Regions from separate parts of the Brevibacillus sp. AG genome, predicted to be linked through region 2. Evidence: riboswitches for the same ligand, from Rfam matches in the RefSeq annotation. Region 2 holds a riboswitch; each other region holds the start of a gene.

Region 1 (7,261 bases), on a different contig from region 2:
TACATCGATCAAGGTAACGGTAGTGGGTAAGGAGGGAGAGCAGAGTGATACGAGTGCTTTTGGTTGATGATCACACGATGATTCGGAAGGGATTGCGTGTGCTTCTCGAAAGTTACTCTCAAATTAAAATTGTCGGAGAGAGTCATACAGGGAACGATGCCATCCTTAAAGCCAATCAGCTAGAACCCGATGTGGTGCTGATGGATTTGTCATTGCCGAATGGGCTGGATGGGTTTTCAGCAAGCAATGAGATTCGCAAGTCGAATCCTTTCGTGAAAATCGTCATATTGACCATGCATGACGAGGAGATTTTTGTCCAGAAGGCTATTACCGTCGGAGCCCATGGGTACATTTTAAAAAACAGCCATGGTGAGCTGCTGTTTCAAGCCATTGTGGAGGTCTACAAAGGAAAGCGCTTTTACAAGACTTCCGTATCGCAAGAGATCATCCATCTATGGCTGAAATCGGATGCTAAGACGATGCCTTCTGTTTTAACGCTACGTGAAAAGGAGCTTGTCAGACTCATTGTGCTTGGCTATACCAATAAGGAAATGGCAGACAAGCTGTTAATCAGTGTCAAAACCGTGGAGAACCACAAAACGAATATCATGCAGAAACTAGGACTGGATTCCAAGCATCAATTGATCCAATACGCCATAAAAAATAAATATCTCGATCTGGCATTTTGATCGCATAGATCAAAAAGTAGGGGACTTCCCCTATATGGAAAAAATGGCAGAGGAATAAACTGAATAGAGAGACTACACCTCATGAACCATCATCGTACGATTGAAAACGATATCGTCGTCGAAGGAGGAACTATGGCAAAACAAGTTCATTATGCGGTTGTCATCGTGGGAGCAGGCTCAGCCGGTATCTCTGTTGCTGCTCGTATTGTCCGGGCTTCCAAAAGGCTCAAGGGACAAGTCGCTATCATCGACCCCGCGTCCAAGCATTATTATCAGCCATTGTGGACATTAGTCGGAGGGGGTGCCGCGAAAAAGGAGGAATCCGAGCGTGAACTTTCCTCTCTGATTCCCGCAGGCGTCGACTGGATTTGCGATGCGGTCACCATGTTTCAACCGGAACAACACACGCTTCATACGAAACAGGGAACCATCCTCTCCTATGACTATCTCGTTGTAGCTGCTGGTCTGCAAATAGATTGGGAGGGGGTAAAGGGCCTGAAAGATGCCGTAGGCAAGAATGGTGTTTGCAGCAACTACGCTTACCAAACAGTAGAAAGTACATGGGAAGCTATCCGGAGTTTTAAAGGCGGCACTGCCATTTTTACGCACCCGAACTCACCCGTAAAGTGCGGCGGAGCCCCTCAGAAAATCATGTATCTGGCCGATGATTACTTTCGCAAGTTACATGTTCGCAACCACTCAGAGATCATTTTTGCATCGGCGAAGGGAAGTATTTTTGACGTTCCCACGTATGCAAATACCCTCAATGACGTCATTCGTAGCAAGAACATCGAAACCAGATACAAGCATAACCTAATGGAAGTGCGGGCGGATACCAAAGAAGCCGTATTCGAGAATCTGGACACCAAAGAGCAGCACGTATGGAAGTATGACATGCTTCATGTGACCCCTCCCATGAAAGCACCTGATTTCATTGCAAACAGCGCATTGGCAGACGCAGGAGGCTGGGTCGATGTCGATCCATTTACGCTTGCGCACAAAAGATTCCCTACTATTTTCGGCATAGGCGATTGCGCGAATCTTCCCACGTCTAAAACCGGAGCTGCTATTCGCAAACAGGCGCCAGTCGTCGAGAAAAACCTGCTCGCACTGATCAATGGTAATCCATTGACTGCCAAGTACGACGGTTATACATCCTGCCCACTCGTAACGGGGTACAACAAACTGGTGCTGGCTGAATTTGATTACAACCTAATGCCGTGTGAAACCTTTCCTTTTGACCAATCTGAAGAGAGATTCAGTATGTACCTGATGAAAAGAGAGCTGCTTCCCATCCTTTATTGGAATGGCATGCTAAAAGGATTGATGTAAGGCAGTCTTTGAAAGAGAGGGGGAGAGCAACATTTTGAATGACAGGAAGGAACAGAGAAGCTCTGACATGTTTTTAGAGGATTTATCTGATCCAGAAGTTCAGGAAGCGATCACTATATTGATCCGAAAGCTCCCGAAGATAAAAGATACGATCCTGGCAGCCGAAAAGGGACTTGAAGTAGCCACATCGATCTTGCGCGATCAGGAATCACTACGGTATTTGTTCGAGCGAGTAGATGGTCAACTGTCCCGTTTCTTTGTGGAAAAAGAATCGATAGACGCCCTGTTTACTTTGCTTGATAAGATGCCAAAGCTCGTTAAGTATGTCAGCGTTCTCGAACAAGCTGCTGATTTTTTGGAAAGTCTCGGAAAGGATAAGCAATCGCAGCAATATTTGCTCAACGGTATGAAAACGTACATGGCTCCTGTGTCCGCGAAAGTGGAGCATGGAATAGCTGTCTTCCAAGAAGCAAAAGGAAGAGCCGAACATAATAGCGAACCCGTTTCCGTGTTCACGCTTTACAAGCTCATGAAGGATCCCACCGTCCAAAAGACACTTCGCTTTACCCAATCGCTGCTCGAAGTACTCGCGGAAAAATCAAACAAATAATAGAGGTGTAAAAGGAGGAATGCACGATGTTGTTACGTTACTTTTATGATGAAAAACTGTCCCATGCATCTTATCTGATCGGCTGCCAAAAAACTGGAGAGGCGATTGTGATCGATCCCGCCCGCAATCTGGCTCCTTATTTTCAAGTCGCAAAAGCAGAGGGGGTTTCCATTGTAGCCGCCACCGAAACCCACATTCACGCTGATTTTGTTTCTGGTGCCAGGGAACTGGGCGCAGCTTATCAGGCGAAGCTGTTTTTATCCAATGAGGGCGATGAAGATTGGAAGTATCAATACTTGGATGGTTTGAATCATCAACTTGTACACGATGGAGATCGCTTTTTTATCGGGAACTTGCTATTTGAAGTCATGCATACCCCTGGTCATACACCCGAAAGTATCTCCTTCCTTTTGACAGACCTCGGGGGGAATGCAGATCGCCCAATCGGAATCTTCACGGGAGATTTCGTCTTTGTCGGCGATATCGGAAGACCGGACTTGCTCGAAAAAGCAGCGGGAATGGAGGGTACGTCCGAGTCAGGTGCAAGAGCCATGTTCCAGTCCCTCCAAAAATTCAAGCAACTGCCGGATTATATGCAGGTATGGCCAGCTCATGGCGCAGGAAGTGCTTGCGGCAAAGCACTGGGGGCCGTGCCGTCTTCTACCGTTGGTTATGAAAAGCTGTTCAACTGGGCGCTGTCACACGCCAGTGAAGAGGAATTCGTCAAGGTACTCCTGGATGGACAACCAGAGCCACCAACGTATTTTGCAGTGATGAAACGCGTGAATAAGGAAGGCCCTGCCTTGCTTAAGGAACTCCCTGTTGTTCAAGAGTTCAACTCGTTTGAACAGGTAAAGGAATCGCTGGAAAACGGACAGATTATTGATACGCGTCCTTTTCAGAAATTTGCGAAGGGGCATCTGGCGGGAACACTTCACATTCCTTTTAACAAGTCATTTGCCAACTGGGCGGGCTGGATTGTCGATTACGATCGCCCGGTTCACATCCTGGCCACCCCAGATGATAGGGACGGGATTTTGCAAGCCTTGCATTCCGTAGGGATTGATTATGTCACAGGCTTTATCGACAGTGGCAAGTTAATGGAAAGGGAAATGTCTTCACTCGAGACAATCGAAGAGGTAACACCGTTGGAGATTGCAGAACGGGTGGAAAAGGGAGAAGTACACGTAGTAGATGTACGGAATCTGGCTGAGTGGAAGGAAGGGCACATTCCGGATGCACAGCACATCATGCTCGGTACGCTCGCCAAGCGGCTGGATGAGATTCCTCTCGATAAGCCGCTTCTCGTACAGTGCCGTTCCGGTGCCCGATCCGCTATTGGCGCAAGCATTCTAAAAGCAAACGGATTCAAGGATGTCATGAATTTGAGCGGCGGAATCTTGAAATGGCAAATAGACGGCTTGGCAATCGTAGAACGAGGATAAAACGAAGCGAGGTATTGCAAAGGGTGAGCGTATGACTATCGACCTTGTGATCACACTGTTTGTTATCGGTTTCGCGGGATCATTTATCTCTGGTCTCGTCGGAATCGGGGGCTCCATCATCAAGTATCCGATGCTTCTGTACATTCCGCCCGCCCTTGGATTCGTTGCTTACACGGCTCACGAAGTATCCGGAATAAGTGCAGTCCAAGTATTTTTTGCCACCCTAGCTGCTGTTTGGACTCTGCGCAAAGATAAGCTTATTCATTACCAGCTCGTTGTGTATATGGGAAGTGCCATTATTGTAGGGAGTTTGCTTGGAGGGTATGGAGGAAAATTTCTTTCGGCAGATGCTATCAATATCGTTTACGCCATCTTGGCCACCATTGCTGTAATCTTGATGTTTCTGCCAAAAAAGCGGATGGACGGACGTGAACAGACCGAGGTTATCTTTCATAAACCAACAGCCGTATTATCCTCTTTGATTGTCGGAGGCGCCTCCGGAATTGTCGGGGCAGCTGGCGCTTTTATTTTGGTTCCCATCATGTTGACCATCCTCAAGATTCCGACAAGAGTTACGATTGCTTCATCTCTTGCCATCACTTTTCTTTCTTCCATCGGTTCGACGATAGGGAAATGGATGGCGGGGGACATATTGCTGTGGCCATCCGTGATCATGGTAATCGCCAGCATCATGGCAGCGCCACTCGGTACGAAGGTCAGCAAACGTTTGGGCACCCGGATTCTCCAGACCATTCTTGCCTTGTTGATCCTAGCTACCACAATTAAGATTTGGGCTGACATCCTTATATCCACACGTGTGTGAAGATTTACTTTTTCCATAAATTATAAAGAAAAATCAATTGTCATTGAACAGCATTGACATATCCGAGTAAAGTGATAAGATAAAAAAGAATTTTACGATGAAATTAAATTTCATAGAACATTCTTATCGAGAGTGGTGGAGGGGCTGGCCCGATGAAACCCGGCAACCTTGGTCTTATTGACCTTACGGTGCTAATTCCTGCGGAGTTATTCTGCGAGATGAGAAGGTGGGAACCGTGCAATCGCCCCTCTTCTTTTCGGAGAGGGGTTTTCTATATTTATAATCCTTAGTATTCATATCTTTTTACTATGTGTTGTGTGAAGGAGGAAACAACGTGCTTCATTATGCGGTCAAGCGTGGCCTTCTCATGATCGTTACGCTGTGGATCATTGTCACGGTGACGTTTGTGACCATGCACCTGATTCCGGGTGACCCGTTCGCGTCTGACGCCAAAATGCTTCCAGAAGAAGTGGTAAAGAACATGCGGGCGGAGTACAACCTGGATCAGCCAATCACGGTACAGTACCTGCTCTATCTAAAAGGATTGCTGCAATTTGACTTGGGGCCCTCTATCCAGTCCAAGACGAGGGATGTGAACACGCTGATTGCAGAAGGATTTCCCGCATCGGCTGTTCTGGGACTCCAGTCGTTTATTGTCGCGCTAGCAGGTGGAATCACACTGGGAATCGTAGCGGCACTCTATCACAATCGAACGCTGGATTTCTTGTCTATGTTTGCAGCCATCATCGGGATCTCCGTCCCCAGTTTTATTCTGGCGCCACTGTTGATCAAGTACTTGGCGGTCAAATGGGAGCTGTTTCCCGTTGCTGCGTGGGGGAGCTGGGAACACTCAATTCTTCCAACGCTTGCGCTCGCTATCGGTCCGCTCGCCATTATCGCTCGTTTCGTACGAGCCAGCATGCTTGAGGTTTGGCAACAGGAATACATAAGCACAGCGGAGGCGAAAGGGCTTGGCACCTTTTCCATTGTCGTTAGACACGGGATGCGCAATGCCATATTGCCGGTTCTTACCTTTATCGGTCCGCTGTTTGCCAACCTGATGACCGGAACCTTTGTGGTGGAAAAGATTTTTGCCATTCCCGGGCTCGGCAAATACTTCGTGGAAAGTATTTTTAACCGCGATTACCCTGTTATTTTGGGCACCACAGTATTTTACAGCTTTGTCCTCATTTTTACTTTGTACATCATCGACCTGCTGTATCGGGTGATTGACCCGCGCATCAGATTGACGAGTGGAGGGAAGTAGCGTTATGGCCAATCAGGCAACTCAACTGGATTCGCTGTTTCGACCAGTAGACCGAACCCGGCTATCCGAGGAAGTTCGGGAACGTCCCAGTCTTGGGTATTGGCAGGAGGTATTGCAGCGAGTATTCCGTAACAAGCTGGCAATGCTCGGGTTCTTCCTTCTCTTGGCAGTGGTGACCCTCTCGATTATCGGTCCGATGCTCGTTCCCCACAGCTCGCATGAACAGTCATTAACGAAGGGAAATCTGCCACTGTCGGGCGAGCACTGGTTTGGAACGGATGACTTGGGTCGGGACATGTGGGCACGTACCTGGGTAGGCGGTCAAATCTCTTTATTTATTGGTGTGGCGGCAGCTGCTATCGACCTAGTGATCGGTGTATGCATCGGCGGGATATCCGGTTATATGGCAGGGAGGAACAAGCTGGGCGACCGTGTGGACAACATCCTGATGCGATTGGCTGAAATTCTGTACAGCATTCCGTATCTCCTGGTGGTAATCCTGCTGATGGTGGTTCTGGAGCCTGGACTCGCAACGATCATTATTGCCCTTTCACTAACCGGCTGGGTCGGCATGGCCCGTCTGGTCAGGGGACAAATCATGCAGATCAAGCGTCAGGAGTTTGTGCTGGCTGCAGAAAAGCTGGGTACCTCTCATGCCAAAATCATCATTAAACATCTGTTGCCGAATACGATCGGAGTCATCATCGTGAACTTGACCTTTACGATACCACATGCGATTTTCGCAGAATCGTTTCTCAGTTTTCTTGGGCTGGGAGTGCAGGCACCAACCGCCAGCTGGGGAACCATGGCCAACGACGCGCTGGCGGTTATGCTGAGCGGACAGTGGTGGCGGCTGTTTTTTCCGGGATTTATGATTTCCCTTACCATGTTCGCGTGCAACGCGCTCGGGGACGGTTTGCAGGACGCACTGGACCCGCGGATCAGGAAATGAGGAGGAGTACATCGTGAAGCCATTGTTGGAAGTAGATCAGTTGCGCGTCTCCTTTCGCACGTACGGTGGAGAGGTGCAGGCGGTAAGAGGGGTTTCCTTTTCTGTGAAGGAGGGGGAGACATTGGCAATTGTCGGAGAAAGCG
Region 2 (7,261 bases):
TGAGAACCGGATTGGCACCGATTGCTGCACCGACTGCACGAACAGCAGCAGGCTTTTCAATGATGTTTGCAATGTCGGTGTACGATGCCGTTTGACCGTATGGGATTTGACGGAGTGCCTCCCAGACAGCGAGCTGAAAAGGCGTTCCAGAGAGGTCGCAATTCATGGAAAAATGCTCGCGCGTTCCCTGCATATATTCCATCAGTTCTGTTGCAAAAGGCTTTAACCATGGGTCGTCTTGCACCAGTGAACTTTGTGGGCGATGCTTTTCAACCCAAGCTTCCAATTCAGCAAAAGGCTGGTTGACCGAGCCGACATAACAAAGTCCGGCAGCCGTTGCAGCCAAATAAATAGTCCAATCACCATGCACAAGCAATGACCAACGTACCGTCTGATCCTTCATCGTTTCCATTTCCATACGCCTCCTTTGAGCTGTGTACGCACAGTATACCTCCAGCACCTGTTCTTCGTACGTTTTTGGGAGTGGATGAGCAAGATAACGAAACGATGTCCTCTACATTCCCATTGCTTTTATCCAGCGGCGGGAGTAAGGTAGGAGAAGATAGAGGAGGAAAGATACTCGTATGACTGATCAATTAACACATTTTAATGAACAAAATCGCGCGCGGATGGTGGACGTGTCTGAGAAGGACGTCACAAAACGGGTGGCTGTAGCCGAGAGCCAAATCAGCATGAAACCCGAAACACTCGCCCGAATCCGTGAAGGTCGAATCGAAAAGGGCGATGTACTCGCAGTTGCGCAGGTAGCAGGTGTCATGGCTGCCAAAAAGACGTGGGAAATCATCCCGATGTGTCATCCGCTGCCATTGACTGGCATCGACATACAATTTGCTTTTGTAGATGAAACGACGCTTGCGATTACAGGAACCGTGAAGACGACAGGGAAAACAGGCGTCGAGATGGAGGCGTTGACCGCTGTCAGTGTAACGGCTTTGACGGTGTATGACATGTGCAAAGCCATGGATAAAGAAATGATAATCGGTCCGACCAGTCTGCAATCCAAAACAGGCGGAAAAAGCGGCGATTTCCATCGGGGTGAGAAGTAAGCCATGAGGCAAAAGTGGGAATCCTATCCGAGCAGCATTCGTTTATTGGCGATTGCTGCCGTCATTTTTTCTACCGGAATGGCGTGTATTTGGCCGCTGGTCACGATCTATATTCACAACCATCTCGGAAAGCCGCTGACTGTAGCCGGCTTCTTGTTGCTTTTAAATCAAGGCGCATTCCTGATCGGGAGTATTGTCGGCGGGATGATGTTTGACCGCTGGGGTAAAATGCGCACCATTGTTGTAGGCTCCATCGGTGGAATGATTATTTCGGTCTGTTTAGGTGTTACACAAGATTTTACCGTATATGTCCTACTGTTATTATTGAATGGTCTGTTTTATGGATCCCTTTCTCCCGTTATGAATGCGCTGGCAGTGGTTTTATGGCCGGAGGGAGGCCGTAAAGGAATCAATCTGATTTACGTCGCCCTCAATGTGGGTGTAGCTGCCGGCTCTGCTTTAGGCGGCTTCTTGGCAAGCGTTTCGTTTGCTTGGACGTTTTTCGGAAATGCGATCACACAAGTAATTGTACTGACGATGTTTATGCTCATTTTGCCGCGTCAGTTAAAACTGGCAGAGCAAAAACGTCAATTGCAGACGACTGCTCCCGAACAAGCTGAGGGAGAACTTCTACGAGAACCACAGCAAGAGACCAAGGTCGTATGGGGAGCATTGCTGCTCTTATGCGGAGGGTTGCTCATTAGCTGGATTGTCTATGTCCAATGGACAACGGTGCTGTCGACCTACATGCAATCCCTGGGCATTTCACTCCGTCAATACAGTCTGTTGTGGACGCTAAACGGTGGTTTGATCCTGTTTGGTCAGCCATTGATTGCGTGGGTCATTCGACGCTTTGCCCGTACGCTAAAAGCACAAATGCTCTTGGGCGCTTATATTTTTGCCATGTCGATGTTGATTTTGTCTCAATCAACGGTTTATGCAGGCTTTGTTGCAGGCATGTTCATCATGACGCTGGGAGAAATGCTCGTATGGCCAGCGGTGCCGGCAGTAGCGGCACAGTTTACGCCAGAGGGACGAGAAGGCTTCATTCAAGGTCTGATTGCAGGGACTGGATCTGCTGGGCGGATGCTCGGACCACTTCTCGGCGCCTTCATTTTCCAATCGATTCATGCGCAGGGACTATTGTTCGTGATGGCGGGCTTGTGTCTGTTGTCTGTCGCATTCTTTGCCTTCCACACATCTTTTCAAAAAAGAAGGCATCAGGTACCCTTACAGAATCAAGCATCTTGACACGGTTTACGTGCTCAAGTAGTATGATATAGACGAAAAAACAGTATATTCCGTGTGTTTGACTTATTCAGAGAGGTGGAGGGACTGGCCCTATGAAGCCCGGCAGCGGATCTGTTCTATGTGATGGACAGATGCTGTGCCAATTCCAGCAGGATTTTTTCCTGACAGATAAGGACGTGACCAAGCTGATCTCCCCCTTTTTCTGTATGGAAAAAGGGGGTTTTACTGTATTGGGCCCAAGAAAGGAATGGAAGAAAGATGCGCATTCAACCCTCCGACATGATTGATCGACTCCCTACCCAGTTTTTTGCGACCCTGGTGGCAAAAGTAAACAAGGTCATTGCGCAAGGCCATGACGTCATAAACCTAGGGCAGGGCAATCCTGATTTGCCGACACCGCCACACATTATTGAAGAATTACAGGCGCAAGCGGCACAACCACTCCATCACAAATATCCGCCTTTTCAGGGACGCGTGGAACTGAAGCAGGCAGTGGCTCATTGGTATAAGCAAGAATTTGATGTGGACCTCGATCCGGAGGAAGAAGTCGCGATATTGTTCGGCAGCAAAACCGGACTCGTAGAGATTTGCCAAGTCCTTATGAATGCAGGCGATGTTGCACTGGTTCCAGACCCAGGCTATCCGGATTATTGGTCGGGTGTTGCTGTCGTAAACGGACGGATGGTCATGATGCCGTTGAAGGCGGAAAATGACTTCTTGCCAGATTACAGCCAGCTCTCCCAAACTGATTTGGATCGAGCGAAACTGATGTTTCTCAACTATCCGAACAATCCGACAGCAGTCAACGCACCACTGGAGTTTTATGAGGAGACCATTCGTTTTGCCCGAAAACATGAAATCGTCGTCTGCCACGACTTCGCCTACGGGGCGATCAGCTATGACGGGAAAAAGCCGGTCAGCTTCATGCAGGTTCCGGGTGCAAAAGAAGTGGGTGTAGAATTTTATACCTTGTCTAAAACGTACAACATGGCAGGCTGGCGTGTTGGTGCTATGGTAGGAAATCGCGAGCTGGTTCGTCTGATTAATCTCATTCAGGACCATTACTTCGTCAGTCTGTTCGGAGCGGTACAGATGGCGGCAGCGAAGGCGATGACAGAGTCACAGCAGTGCGTTCGCGATCTCGTTGCTGTCTACGAAAGCCGCCGCAATGCTTTGTACTCCAATCTGCATCGGATTGGCTGGCAGGCGCCACCATCTCAAGGGTCGTTTTTTGCTTGGCTTCCTGTTCCAAGCGGCTTCACATCCGTGGAGTTCTCTGACCTGCTTTTGGAAAAAGCGCATGTCGTCGTAGCGCCAGGAAATGGCTTTGGTCCGACAGGTGAGGGTTATGTGCGAGCAGCTTTGTTATCAAATGAAGAGCGTCTCTTAGAAGCGGTTCAGCGAATTGAGCGGTTGGGGTTATTTACGAAAACAAAATAAAGGCGAGGTAATTCGGCCACACTACCATACAAATGGAGTGTGGCTTTTTTATTCTAGAATAAAAATCATTCTCATTATTGACAGATAATGATTTTCATTATACGATGGCATTGTTAATGATAATTAGTCTCATCGAGAGCGGGAGGGTACCATGCGCTATCAGATTAACGGTTACACGGATATGTATACGGTGATCGCCAACGAGCGGAAAATCGGCGGAGCCATTGAAGCAGGCCAGATTCGCCTGCGGACGGGAGAAGTTTACGCCAATGCTGTTCTCACTCGTTTGGAAATGTCAGGTGCGCATTTTTGCTCGATCGGTTTTGTTACGGAAGAAGGCAAAAGACTGATTGTCCATGTGAATGATATCAGCATGATCGCTGATGCTCGTCACGTCAACGTTTGTGAGCTGACGAATGAAGGCATGAGAGTGGAGAAATCCGCAGAGAGACTGAAGCGTTTGAAACGTCTCTGTGAACTGAATGAAGGCAGCTGTACGCCGACCTTCCTGGAAGAGGCATTGCTGTTGGCAAACGATATTGGCATGGAAGAAGCGTCCACGCACGTAGACCTCTCTTTCCTCCCACACACAGAGAAACCGCGTGTGTTTCGCATCGCCTAGGAAGATATAGCCCATACATATTGGACCCCTTTTCGTTTTCGGTTGAGACGAAGAGGGGTTTTTTGCATGCAGTGGTCAAGACTAACGATTGAACAACCGCTCGACATAGTCAAAACCTATCCACTCATAGCTACCAAGGATTGGACTTACGCTGTGGACAGTGATAAAACAAGGATAAGCAAAATCAAGGGGGAACGGAACATGGAGTACTCATTTTCAAAATCTGTCGAAGCACTATCCTCCTCGGCTGTCCGGGAAATCTTGAAGCTGACCCAAGGCAATCAAGTGCTCTCGCTCGCAGGTGGACTGCCAGCAGAGGATTCTTTTCCAATTGCAGAGATGCGTGAAGCGTTCAACCGCGCATTTGAACAAGGAGCTAAAGCTCTTCAGTACGGATTAACTGATGGATACTTGCCGCTTCGTGAGTGGATTGCATCCCGCATGAAGCAAAAGCATATGAACGTCGGTGTAGATAATATGATCATCACAACGGGCTCTCAGCAAGCGGTAGACTTGTTGTGTCGTGTATATTTAGACGAAGGCGATGTCGTTCTCGTTGAAAACCCTACTTATTTGGCAGCTGTTCAGTTATTTCAATTCCGGGGAATCAAAGCGATCCCTGTAGACGGTGACGCCGATGGGATGGATTTGGACGATCTGGCGAAAAAAATTGCCCAGTACCGCCCAAAAATGGTGTACGTCATTCCTACCTTTGCCAATCCGACAGGAAAGGTATGGAGTCTCGAACGCCGTCTCGGCTTGCTTCGTCAATGTAAGGCGCAAAACATTCTCATCCTAGAAGACGATCCATATGGAGAGATCCAATTCGATGGGGAAGCACCGTACCGCTCGATTTTCTCACTGGATGAGCATCCGACTGATTCCTGTGTGGTGTACACCAGTACCTTTTCCAAAATTGTCGCGCCAGGCTTGCGTACCGGATGGGCCATCGGAGATACACGTGTGATTCAAATGATGGTGAAGGCGAAGCAAGCAGTTGATTTGCAGTCAAGCACAATCGACCAGTATGCTCTGTATGAACTTTTGTCCCGCTTTGATCTGGAGCGCCACATTGAGAAGATCCGCGAGTCTTACAAAGCGCGCATGGAATGGATGCATGAGCTCTTGGTTGCGCAAAACTGGGAGGGCGTACAGTGGGAGAAACCAAGAGGCGGGATGTTCCTCTGGGTGAATCTGCCGGAGCATATCGATGCGGAGAAGCTGCTGGCCCGTTCCGTACAGGAAGGCGTGGCATTCGTACCAGGGAAGCCGTTTTATGCAGCTGAGCCTCAAGTTAATACGATGCGCTTGAATTATACACTCTTGAACCGGGAAGACACGGAGCTTGCAATTTCGAGATTGGGCAAAGCATTCCACGCCTACAGTGAATCTCTCGTGACAAATGTTTAATAGAAGCAAAAAGACAACCATTGCCATTGAGCTGGTTGTCTTTTTTGATGCATGTTTACAGGGAAAGCTCCCTTTGCGCCCGATCCAGCCATTCATTCACAAGCTCCGTAAACAAAAGTGGCTGCTCAATCTGCAAGTTGTGTCCCGCACAATCGAGTGCGGCAAAAGAAGAGCGGTGATAGCCCTCAATAATATTCCAAATATCGCGATAGCCGACAGAATGATCTTGTTTGCCCACAACAAAAAGACTCGGGTGGGGGAAGGGGGCCGTATCCAATGGGAAGGACACGCCGTAGGACTGTCTGATTTTACTGAGGAAAGATGGGTCAGACAGCATGTAGCCGTCGACAATCTCTTTTTTATAGCGATTCCACGTATATTCAGTAGCTACTACCGCCATCGACTCAAACTCCGCTCGTTCCGTCTCACTCAACTTCTCCCAGAGAGAAGGCTCCTCTATTAAGACGGGTTTATCCGGCAGTGTGCGCTTTTCTTTTTCAGGAATGACGTTCGGGCAGATGAACAGGGCGCCCTTCACTTGATCCCGGCGCTTCTCGATAACTGCTCGTGTAAGATATCCGCCGTATGATTCACCCGCAATGAAAAAGGGTTCACCTGGAATGAGCTGATCGATGAACGCGAGGACAACCTCCAGAATATCGTCCGTGGTGTGGATATGTTCGTAGTTTTCCGTTTGTCCCATTCCAGGCAGGTCTATGTAAAGTCGTCGGTATCCTGAGCGTTTCTCAAAAATTGGTTCCAGACAACCAGTCATGCAGCGGTGATCAAGTGAAAAACCGTGAATCATCACGACAGGAAAACCGCTTCCGATCTCCTCATAATAAAGGTTAACGCCATTGACCTCGCATCTCATATAAATCCCCCCAACGACATTTGTGTCAGATTGTTTCGAAAGTTTGGAACGTACGTTCTTATTATAAGGGATCTGTTACATATTTCAAGGATGAAAAAACACACCCACAACGAGAATCGTCAATGGGTGTGCCAAAGGGCTTCCTATTCTTCTGTTTCTTCCAAAGTGCAAATTGCGCTTGGACGCTTGATCCGCAATACAACGCACTCGTAAACACGGAACAGACTGTTCATTTGCTCGTCTCCGAGGAATGCGGAGTCGAAGTCTTCTGCAATCGCCAGATCGAGATTGTGGCGGCCAGTCGCTACCAATACGCCGGAACGGCCCTTAATGGTAGGAGATTGGAAGACACCGTCTGTAACGAGATTGCGTACATGCTCGATCTCAAGCACGTTGGTGCCTTTATGCACGCGATGCAAGAGTGAGTAGAGCTCAGGAGAAACAACCAGTGCATACGGACCGCTGTGGCCCATTTTCAACAGCTTGTTGCGTGCTTCCACGATATCAGCAAACGCATTGCCAGATTCCATCCAATCGCTCTTTAGATGAGTGAGACGGCCTTTTACGTTCATCAGACCTGGGAGGTCGAATTCCGCA
Region 3 (7,261 bases), on a different contig from region 2:
AAGAAGAGGTTCAATCCATCGACCAGGAAATCGAGGCAGTCACAACACAGACCAACGCAATGAAAACGGAATCGCAACAAAACAACCGTCGTCTGACTGAAAGCGTTCAGATGATGAACGAGCTGTCCTCGCAGATGGAGCAAATTGTGCAGGCAGTCAATGTAGCAGCCTCCACGATTCACCAGCTCAATCGGCAGGCGAACCGTGTAGAGGAAATTGTTGGCGCTATTAATCAGATCGCGACACAAACGAATCTCTTGGCGCTGAATGCGGCGATTGAATCGGCGCGTGCAGGCGAACATGGACGGGGATTTGCTGTTGTAGCGGATGAGGTACGCAAGCTGGCAGAACAAAGCGCGACAGCTACGCAGGAAATTACCGACATTCTGAAATCACTCCACCAGGAAAGTGAGAATGCGGTGCAGCATATGAGCAATGGGGAAACGTCTGTTGCAAAAGGCCAAGAACTGGCCGTGAAAACAGTGGCCTCCATCGAAGCAGTGCGTGCCGGGATGATGGCCTTCCTGCAAGCAGCTGATCAAGTAAGCTCCAGCATGGACCGGGTAAAAGTGCGTTCCGGAGAAGTTGCCATCGAGATGTCGACCATTACAGCTGTAACCGAGGAATCGGTAGCCAACTTAGAAGAGCTGTTTGCGACAGCAGAAAACCAGCATCAAAAAGTGCGTGAGATTACGGAAGAGCTGGGCGAGCTGAATACGTTGTCTCATCGTCTCCAGCAAACCTTTCACGTGAAATAGGTTTCTCGATGCTGGAAAGACGACTGTTTAAACTTTTATTCACTTTTAGAAGTGTTTGGAATTGAGAAAAAAGAATTGCATTTTCGAACCGTTCTGCTAGAATGAATTCCATTGTAACTAAATATATTCACCTACCTTATCAAGAGCGGCGGAGGGACTGGCCCGATGATGCCCGGCAACCACTGATCATGTCTATGCATGAACAGAAAGGTGCCAATTCCTGCAAAACCTGTACCATGGTTTTGACAGATGAGGAAGAGAACGGCTACGTACGCAAACTCTTCCTCCGGGAAGAGTTTTTTTGTTGTATTTGTAAAAGGGGAGGAGTAAATAAACGAACAATAAATTAATTTTATAAGAGAATATTCGTAAATACTATTGAAAAAATGGGTAAAAAGCCGTACATTACCTAATAGGATAAAGAAAAACGTAAAGTTCGGATAGGGAGAGATACATCATGAAGAAGTTATTGCTGGCATTAACGACATTCGCAGTATTGGCAACAGGGTGCTCGACTGGCACAAGCGCACCTGCAGATCAGCCAGGAGGACAAGCAGCAGGACAAGAGGGCGCGGACAAAAAGCGAATTGCCTTGATTTTGCCCGAGAAAATTGGTGTGAACCCGTTCTTCCAACAAATGGATGATGGTGCAAAGAAAGCCGCACAAGAGCTGGGCGCAGAAGTGAAAACGATTGAATCTACGGACCATGGAGCGATTGAAGAGAATTTGCGCGTGGCTGTTGCAGAAAATTATGATTTGATCATCACTTCTTCCTTTACATCAGAGGATGCATTGAAAAAAGTAGCAACCGAAAATCCTGACCGTAATTTTGCGATTATTGATACCGTAGTGGATTTGCCAAACGTTCGCAGTGTTACCTTCCGCGAGCAGGAAGCGGCTTACCTGGTGGGAGCAGCAGCAGGTCTGGCAACGAAAACGAACAAAGTAGGTATGGTTGTCGCTCTCGATATTCCGCAGTTGAAAAAATGGACAGTCGGCTTCGAAGAGGGCTTGAAAGCGACGAATCCAAAGGCAGAACTGATGGTCAACTATGTAGGAAGCTTCACTGACCCGGCAAAAGCGAAAGAATTGGCTTTGCTCCAAGCTTCCAAAGGCGCTGACTTCATTAACGGTGCAGCAGCTGTAGGCGACCTCGGCGTTTTCGAAGCGGCGAAGGAAAAAGGCTTCTTCACAGCAGGTCAGGACGTTGACCGTACGACGATCGATCCAGAGCATATCGTTCTGTCCCAATTGAAAGGGACCGACGCGGCAGCTTATGAAACCGTGAAGAACTTTGTAGAAGGAACGTTCAAACCAGGTGTTGTTGCGTACGGCTTGAAAGAAAAAGGTGTTGGCGTAACCTATGTCACGCACGAAAGCAAAACGCCTCTGAACGCTTTTATTGGACAAGAAGTAGTGGATAAAGTGAAAGCGATCAGCGATGAAATTGTAGCAGGCACCCGCGAAGTACCAGATAAATTCTAAAAAGGTAGTTCGGTGCTGAAAAGCCAACTTTTTGAACGATTATTTAAAGCTTGTGCACAGTGATGGATGTGACCGACTACGGCTGTGTAGTCGGTCTTCCATTTTCATAAAAGGACGTACAGAAATGAGGGAGTGGGAATGACCGATCGCTTGGAAATGAGGGCCATGACCAAGAAGTACGGAGATTTTACCGCCAACGACAAGGTGTCGTTCTCACTGGCAGCAGGAGAAGTCCACGCGATTGTCGGGGAAAATGGAGCGGGAAAAACGACACTGATGCGGATGCTGTACGGGATGGAGCAGCCGACGTCGGGAGAGATCGTGTTAAACGGAAAGCCAGTTGTTTTTCGCGGACCAGAGGACGCGATTCGAAATGGAATTGGGATGGTTCACCAGCACTTTATGCTCTTCGGAGAATTCAGTGTGACTGAAAATATCGTGATCGGCTACGAGCCGAAGCAAGCGGGTTTTTTCAAAAGAAATGACGCGGAGGACAAGGTGCGTGCGCTTAGTGAGCAGTATCGCATTCCGATTCATTCGCAGACCAAGGTAGCGAATTGCTCGATTGGGGAACAGCAACGGGTCGAAATTCTTAAGGTCCTGTATCAAGGGGCGGATATTATCGTGCTGGACGAGCCTACCGCTGTACTTACTCCGCTGGAGGTACGCGACCTGCTGCAAACGATTCGAAACCTGGCAGAGAGTGGCAAGAGCGTCATTTTGATTACACATAAGTTGCAGGAAGTCATGGAGGTAGCCGATCGTATTACGGTACTGCGCGGAGGCAAAGTGACGGGAACGGTTTCGCGGAATGAGACAAATGCGGATGATTTGGCAAGATTGATGGTTGGACGTGAATTGCAGGAGCTAGCTGAGCGAGTTCCTCTGGATAAAGGCCCCTTGTTGCAGGTGGAGAATCTCACGGTTCGAGAAAAGCAGACATTGCTCGATCAAGTCAGCTTTACCGTGCATCACGGCGAAATCGTAGGAATTGCAGGTGTTTCCGGGAATGGTCAATCCGAGCTGCTACAAGCGATCAGTGGTTTGCGTGCGGCACAGGAGGGTACGGTGCGGTTAGGCGGCAAAGATGTGACGAATAAATCAGTAGCCACCATTCGGGATGCCGGCTTGGCGCATATTCCGGAGGATCGTTACCTGTGGGGAACGGCCAAACTCTCAAGCGTCGAGGAAAATGCGTTGATGGGCTATCAGAGAAAGCCTGCTTACAACTGCCGAGGCGTCGTTTTGCGGGAGAAATTCCGCCAAGTCGTAAAAGGCTGGGTTGAGCAGTTTGCCATCAAGACTGGCTCTCGGCAATTGCAGGAGCTGGCAGGGAATCTGTCAGGTGGAAATTTGCAAAAGCTGATCGTAGCAAGGGAGCTGGGACATGAAACCCCGTTTTTGATTGCGGCTGAGCCTACGCGAGGGGTGGATATCGGTGCCATGGAGTACATCCATCAGGCGCTGATTGAAAAGCGCAATCAGGGAGACGGGATCTTGCTCGTCTCCTCCGAGTTGTCCGAAATTCTCGCCTTGTCTGACAGGGTTTTGGTCATGTATAAAGGGCGAATCGCTGGAGAGCTTTCACGCCTGGAGGCAACCGAAGAAAAAATCAGCGTGATCATGGCGGGGGGAAGCATTCATGGCAGCAATCAAAGAGCTATCTAAGTCATTGGTTCAGCCGTTCTTGGCTGTCGTCATCGGTTTGTTGACCGGGGCGCTGGTCATTGCTGCAGTTGGCGAATCGATCTTGGGCACCTACCAGGAAATGTGGAAAGGGGCCTTTGGCAGTTTTTATTTCTTTACGTCTACATTAGCGAGAGCCACGCCTATCATGCTGATTGCCTTGGGTCTTTCCCTCGCATTTCGGGCAGGGGTATTCAATCTTGGGGCGGAAGGGCAAATGGTGCTGGGTGCCGTCAGTGCTGCGTTAGTCGCGATCTACTTGCCAGCACCGGGAATGATCAAAATTGTGGCGGGTATTTTCGCAGGGATGGCAGTCGGTGGGTTCTGGGCGTTGTTGCCAGGCTTTATGGAAGCCCGCTTTCGTATTCCGTTGCTCATCTCTACGTTGCTCTTCAACTATATCGCGGTATTGTTTGCGAGCTATCTCGTGACAGAGCCATTCCGGGATCGCTCAGGTTCTGCGGCACTGGCACAGACCGTCATGCTGGAGAAAAGCGCTTGGCTTCCGAAGCTGTTTGCCGGGATGAGCGTGCATGCAGGGTTTTTGTTTGCGATCGTTGCAGCGCTGCTGTTGTTCTGGGTACTTCGTTTTACGCCTTTTGGCTATGAAGTGAAGATGCTGGGTCAAAACTCGCTGTTTGCTCAATACGGAGGAATTAATCGCATTCGGGTGATGCTGACCGGGATGTTTGCCAGTGGTGGACTGGCTGGCTTGGCGGGAACCGTAGAGGTAATGGGGGCGCACTATCGTTTTGTTGACGGTGCCCTGACTGTACCAGGGTTCGCCTGGACGGGGCTGATGGCCGCTCTGCTTGCGAACTCGCACCCGCTTGGCATCATTGTGACTTCGATCCTGCTTGCTGCTTTTCAGACAGGAGCCATGGGTGTAGAGCGCAATACGGATGTGCCGCTGGAGCTGGCAAGTGTTATACAAGCCGTATTGATATTGTTCATCTCCGCCAAGTTCAGCTACGACTGGTGGAAAAAGCGGAAGGCAAAAGGAGGGGAATCGCATGGAGCTCTTTGATTGGTCCCTCCTCAGTTCTACCATTCGGATGGTCACGCCGATCTTATTGGCAGCTTTGGGTGGAGCGCTCTGCGCACGTGTCGGAATTTTTAATGTTGGCTTGGAGGGATTGGTACTGGTCGGTGCCTTTTCCGCGATCGTCGGCAATCATTTTACCGGGAATCTCTTTCTGGCCGTTTTGATTGCAGCGCTGGTCAGCATTGTCTTTTCTCTCTTATTCGCGTACATGACGATCAAGCTTAGGGCGAATGAAATCGTCGTCGGTGTGGCGATTAACTTTCTCGCGCTGGGGTTGACGACATTTGCACTGCGGGCGATCTTCGGTGTCAAAGGGGCGTTTTACGATAAGGATATGGTTGGCTTGCCAACCGTCGAGATTCCTTTCATTCACGATATTCCAGTCATCGGAGGCATTGTCTCTGGTCATTCGCCGCTCGTGTATTTTGCGTTTTTGGCTGCCATTCTGTTGTATGTGTTCTTTTATCGGACGGTTACGGGCTTCCGCGTCCTCGCAGTTGGTCTGAATCCCGTTGCGGCACGCAGTCTCGGTCTGAAAGTGACGGGACTTCAGATGCTGGCGATTGTGATGAGTGGAGCATTGTGCGGGATTGCAGGGGCACAGCTTTCACTGGGGCAAGTCACGATGTTTACAGAAGGAATGACGGCTGGCCGGGGCTTTATCGCATTGGTAGCGATGATGATGGGGCAGTCGCATCCACTCGGTATTTTGGCTTCGAGCTTTTTGTTCGGGTTGATGGATGCCCTTAGTATTCGGTTGCAGGGCTTTTCGCTTCCGACCCAGTTCACTGCCATGCTGCCATACGTGCTGACGATTGTGGCGATGTTCTTCTTGAAAAACAAGAGTCAGATCGGCAGCGATAATCAGCAGAGCACCCGTTAAACACAGGTCATATAGACAGCGAAGACAAGGGGAAATGCGCTATGAACAAGGCAGATCGGATCAAAAGAATGAAAGTACCCGCCCCAGTGGGACCGGGACTCGCCAGACGACTTCCGCCAGGACAAATCCTGACAGAGCGGTTTCCCATTTTGCATGAGGGAGACGTGCCGGTGTATGACATGAGCGAATGGACACTGCGTGTTTTCGGTGAGGTAGACCGGGAAGTGACGCTCTCCTACGAAGAGATCATGGCGATGCCACAGGTGACAGTGACGAGCGACATTCACTGCGTGACGCGTTGGTCCCGTTTTGACAATGCATTTACAGGCGTGCGTTTTCGTGATTTTTTGCAAGCAATTGGCGTGACTCCGCGAGCGAACTTCGTCATGCTGCACGGTGATCACGACTATACCGCCAATGTGCCGCTTGCGGATCTGGAGCGTGATGATGTGCTGCTGGCTCATTCCTTTGATGGAGAGAGACTGACGGATAAGCACGGTTGGCCGCTTCGCCTGGTTGTTCCTCATCTGTATTTCTGGAAAAGTGTGAAGTGGATCAGAGGAATTGAATTTATGACCGAAAACAAGCCCGGCTTTTGGGAGCAAAATGGTTTTCACTTGATCGCAGACCCGTTTCGTGAAGAGCGGTTCTCCGGTGAAGCGTTGCCGATCCCAGAGGATGAGTGGGAGAAAAAGGAGTTCGATTGAGATGTTGACGAATCTAAAGGTAGATCCAGAACAACTGCCAAAGCGCGTCATCGTGTGCGGTGATCCAAAACGTGCAGCTTTGATTGCTTCGAAACTCGACGATCAGCGTCAAATCGGGGAAAACCGTGAATATCACAGCTATGCGGGTACGTGGAAAGGCGTTGAGGTAGCGGTAGTGAGCCATGGGGTAGGTGCACCGGGAGCGGCCGTATGCTTCGAGGAGCTGGCGAAGGGCGGCGTTCAGGTCATCATTCGTGTAGGAACTGCCGGGTCATACCAAAAAGAAATCGAGACAGGCAGCCTCGTCATCAGCTCCGCAGCGGTTCGCCAAGATGGCTTGACCAGTCAGTTGGTTCCGGCGGGATTCCCGGCTGTTGCCAATCGCCATGTCGTGGACGCGCTTGTACAAGCAGCAGGAGCAAACGCATCAGACTTGAAGGTATTCGAAGGAATCACGCTGACACTCGATGTCTTTTATAGTGGGGTGTTGGAGTTCCCGCACAAGCTGTACCAAAAAGCTGGCGTTTTGGCAGTCGAGATGGAAAACACCGCTCTCTTCGTGATTGCGGCTCTCCGTGGTATGAAGGCAGGCTCTATTTTGGCGATTGACGGGTATGCAGATGCAGACCTGATCGAATCCTATAACCCGCACACCGATGTGATGGCAAAAGCCATTGAAGCAGAAGCGCTGATCGC

The links. A riboswitch is a leader RNA that binds a small molecule or an ion and turns the genes downstream of it on or off. The one in region 2 is predicted to bind S-adenosylmethionine.
Region 1: another riboswitch for S-adenosylmethionine. It lies ahead of POF51_RS01885 (ABC transporter permease); the one in region 2 lies ahead of POF51_RS14275 (pyridoxal phosphate-dependent aminotransferase).
Region 3: another riboswitch for S-adenosylmethionine. It lies ahead of POF51_RS12300 (BMP family lipoprotein); the one in region 2 lies ahead of POF51_RS14275 (pyridoxal phosphate-dependent aminotransferase).

Annotation. Positions count from the first base shown of each region.
Region 1 is NZ_JAQMYO010000001.1:423,377-430,637, reverse strand. It holds gene POF51_RS01915 (PAS domain-containing sensor histidine kinase) at 1-67, shown strand, start outside; gene POF51_RS01910 (response regulator) at 45-689, shown strand; gene POF51_RS01905 (FAD/NAD(P)-binding oxidoreductase) at 822-2,021, shown strand; gene POF51_RS01900 (DUF1641 domain-containing protein) at 2,056-2,631, shown strand; gene POF51_RS01895 (MBL fold metallo-hydrolase) at 2,658-4,076, shown strand; gene POF51_RS01890 (sulfite exporter TauE/SafE family protein) at 4,108-4,899, shown strand; SAM riboswitch class I at 5,020-5,124, shown strand; gene POF51_RS01885 (ABC transporter permease) at 5,234-6,166, shown strand; gene POF51_RS01880 (ABC transporter permease) at 6,171-7,118, shown strand; gene POF51_RS01875 (ABC transporter ATP-binding protein) at 7,132-7,261, shown strand, end outside.
Region 2 is NZ_JAQMYO010000005.1:67,177-74,437, reverse strand. It holds gene POF51_RS14290 (methylated-DNA--[protein]-cysteine S-methyltransferase) at 1-412, opposite strand, end outside; gene moaC (cyclic pyranopterin monophosphate synthase MoaC) at 585-1,067, shown strand; gene POF51_RS14280 (MFS transporter) at 1,071-2,318, shown strand; SAM riboswitch class I at 2,379-2,493, shown strand; gene POF51_RS14275 (pyridoxal phosphate-dependent aminotransferase) at 2,577-3,758, shown strand; gene POF51_RS14270 (hypothetical protein) at 3,910-4,380, shown strand; gene POF51_RS14265 (aminotransferase-like domain-containing protein) at 4,582-5,790, shown strand; gene POF51_RS14260 (alpha/beta fold hydrolase) at 5,846-6,664, opposite strand; gene POF51_RS14255 (family 1 encapsulin nanocompartment shell protein) at 6,808-7,261, opposite strand, start outside.
Region 3 is NZ_JAQMYO010000004.1:197,675-204,935, forward strand. It holds gene POF51_RS12295 (methyl-accepting chemotaxis protein) at 1-758, shown strand, start outside; SAM riboswitch class I at 892-1,014, shown strand; gene POF51_RS12300 (BMP family lipoprotein) at 1,216-2,244, shown strand; gene POF51_RS12305 (ABC transporter ATP-binding protein) at 2,383-3,912, shown strand; gene POF51_RS12310 (ABC transporter permease) at 3,887-4,957, shown strand; gene POF51_RS12315 (ABC transporter permease) at 4,944-5,858, shown strand; gene POF51_RS12320 (sulfite oxidase-like oxidoreductase) at 5,900-6,565, shown strand; gene POF51_RS12325 (nucleoside phosphorylase) at 6,567-7,261, shown strand, end outside.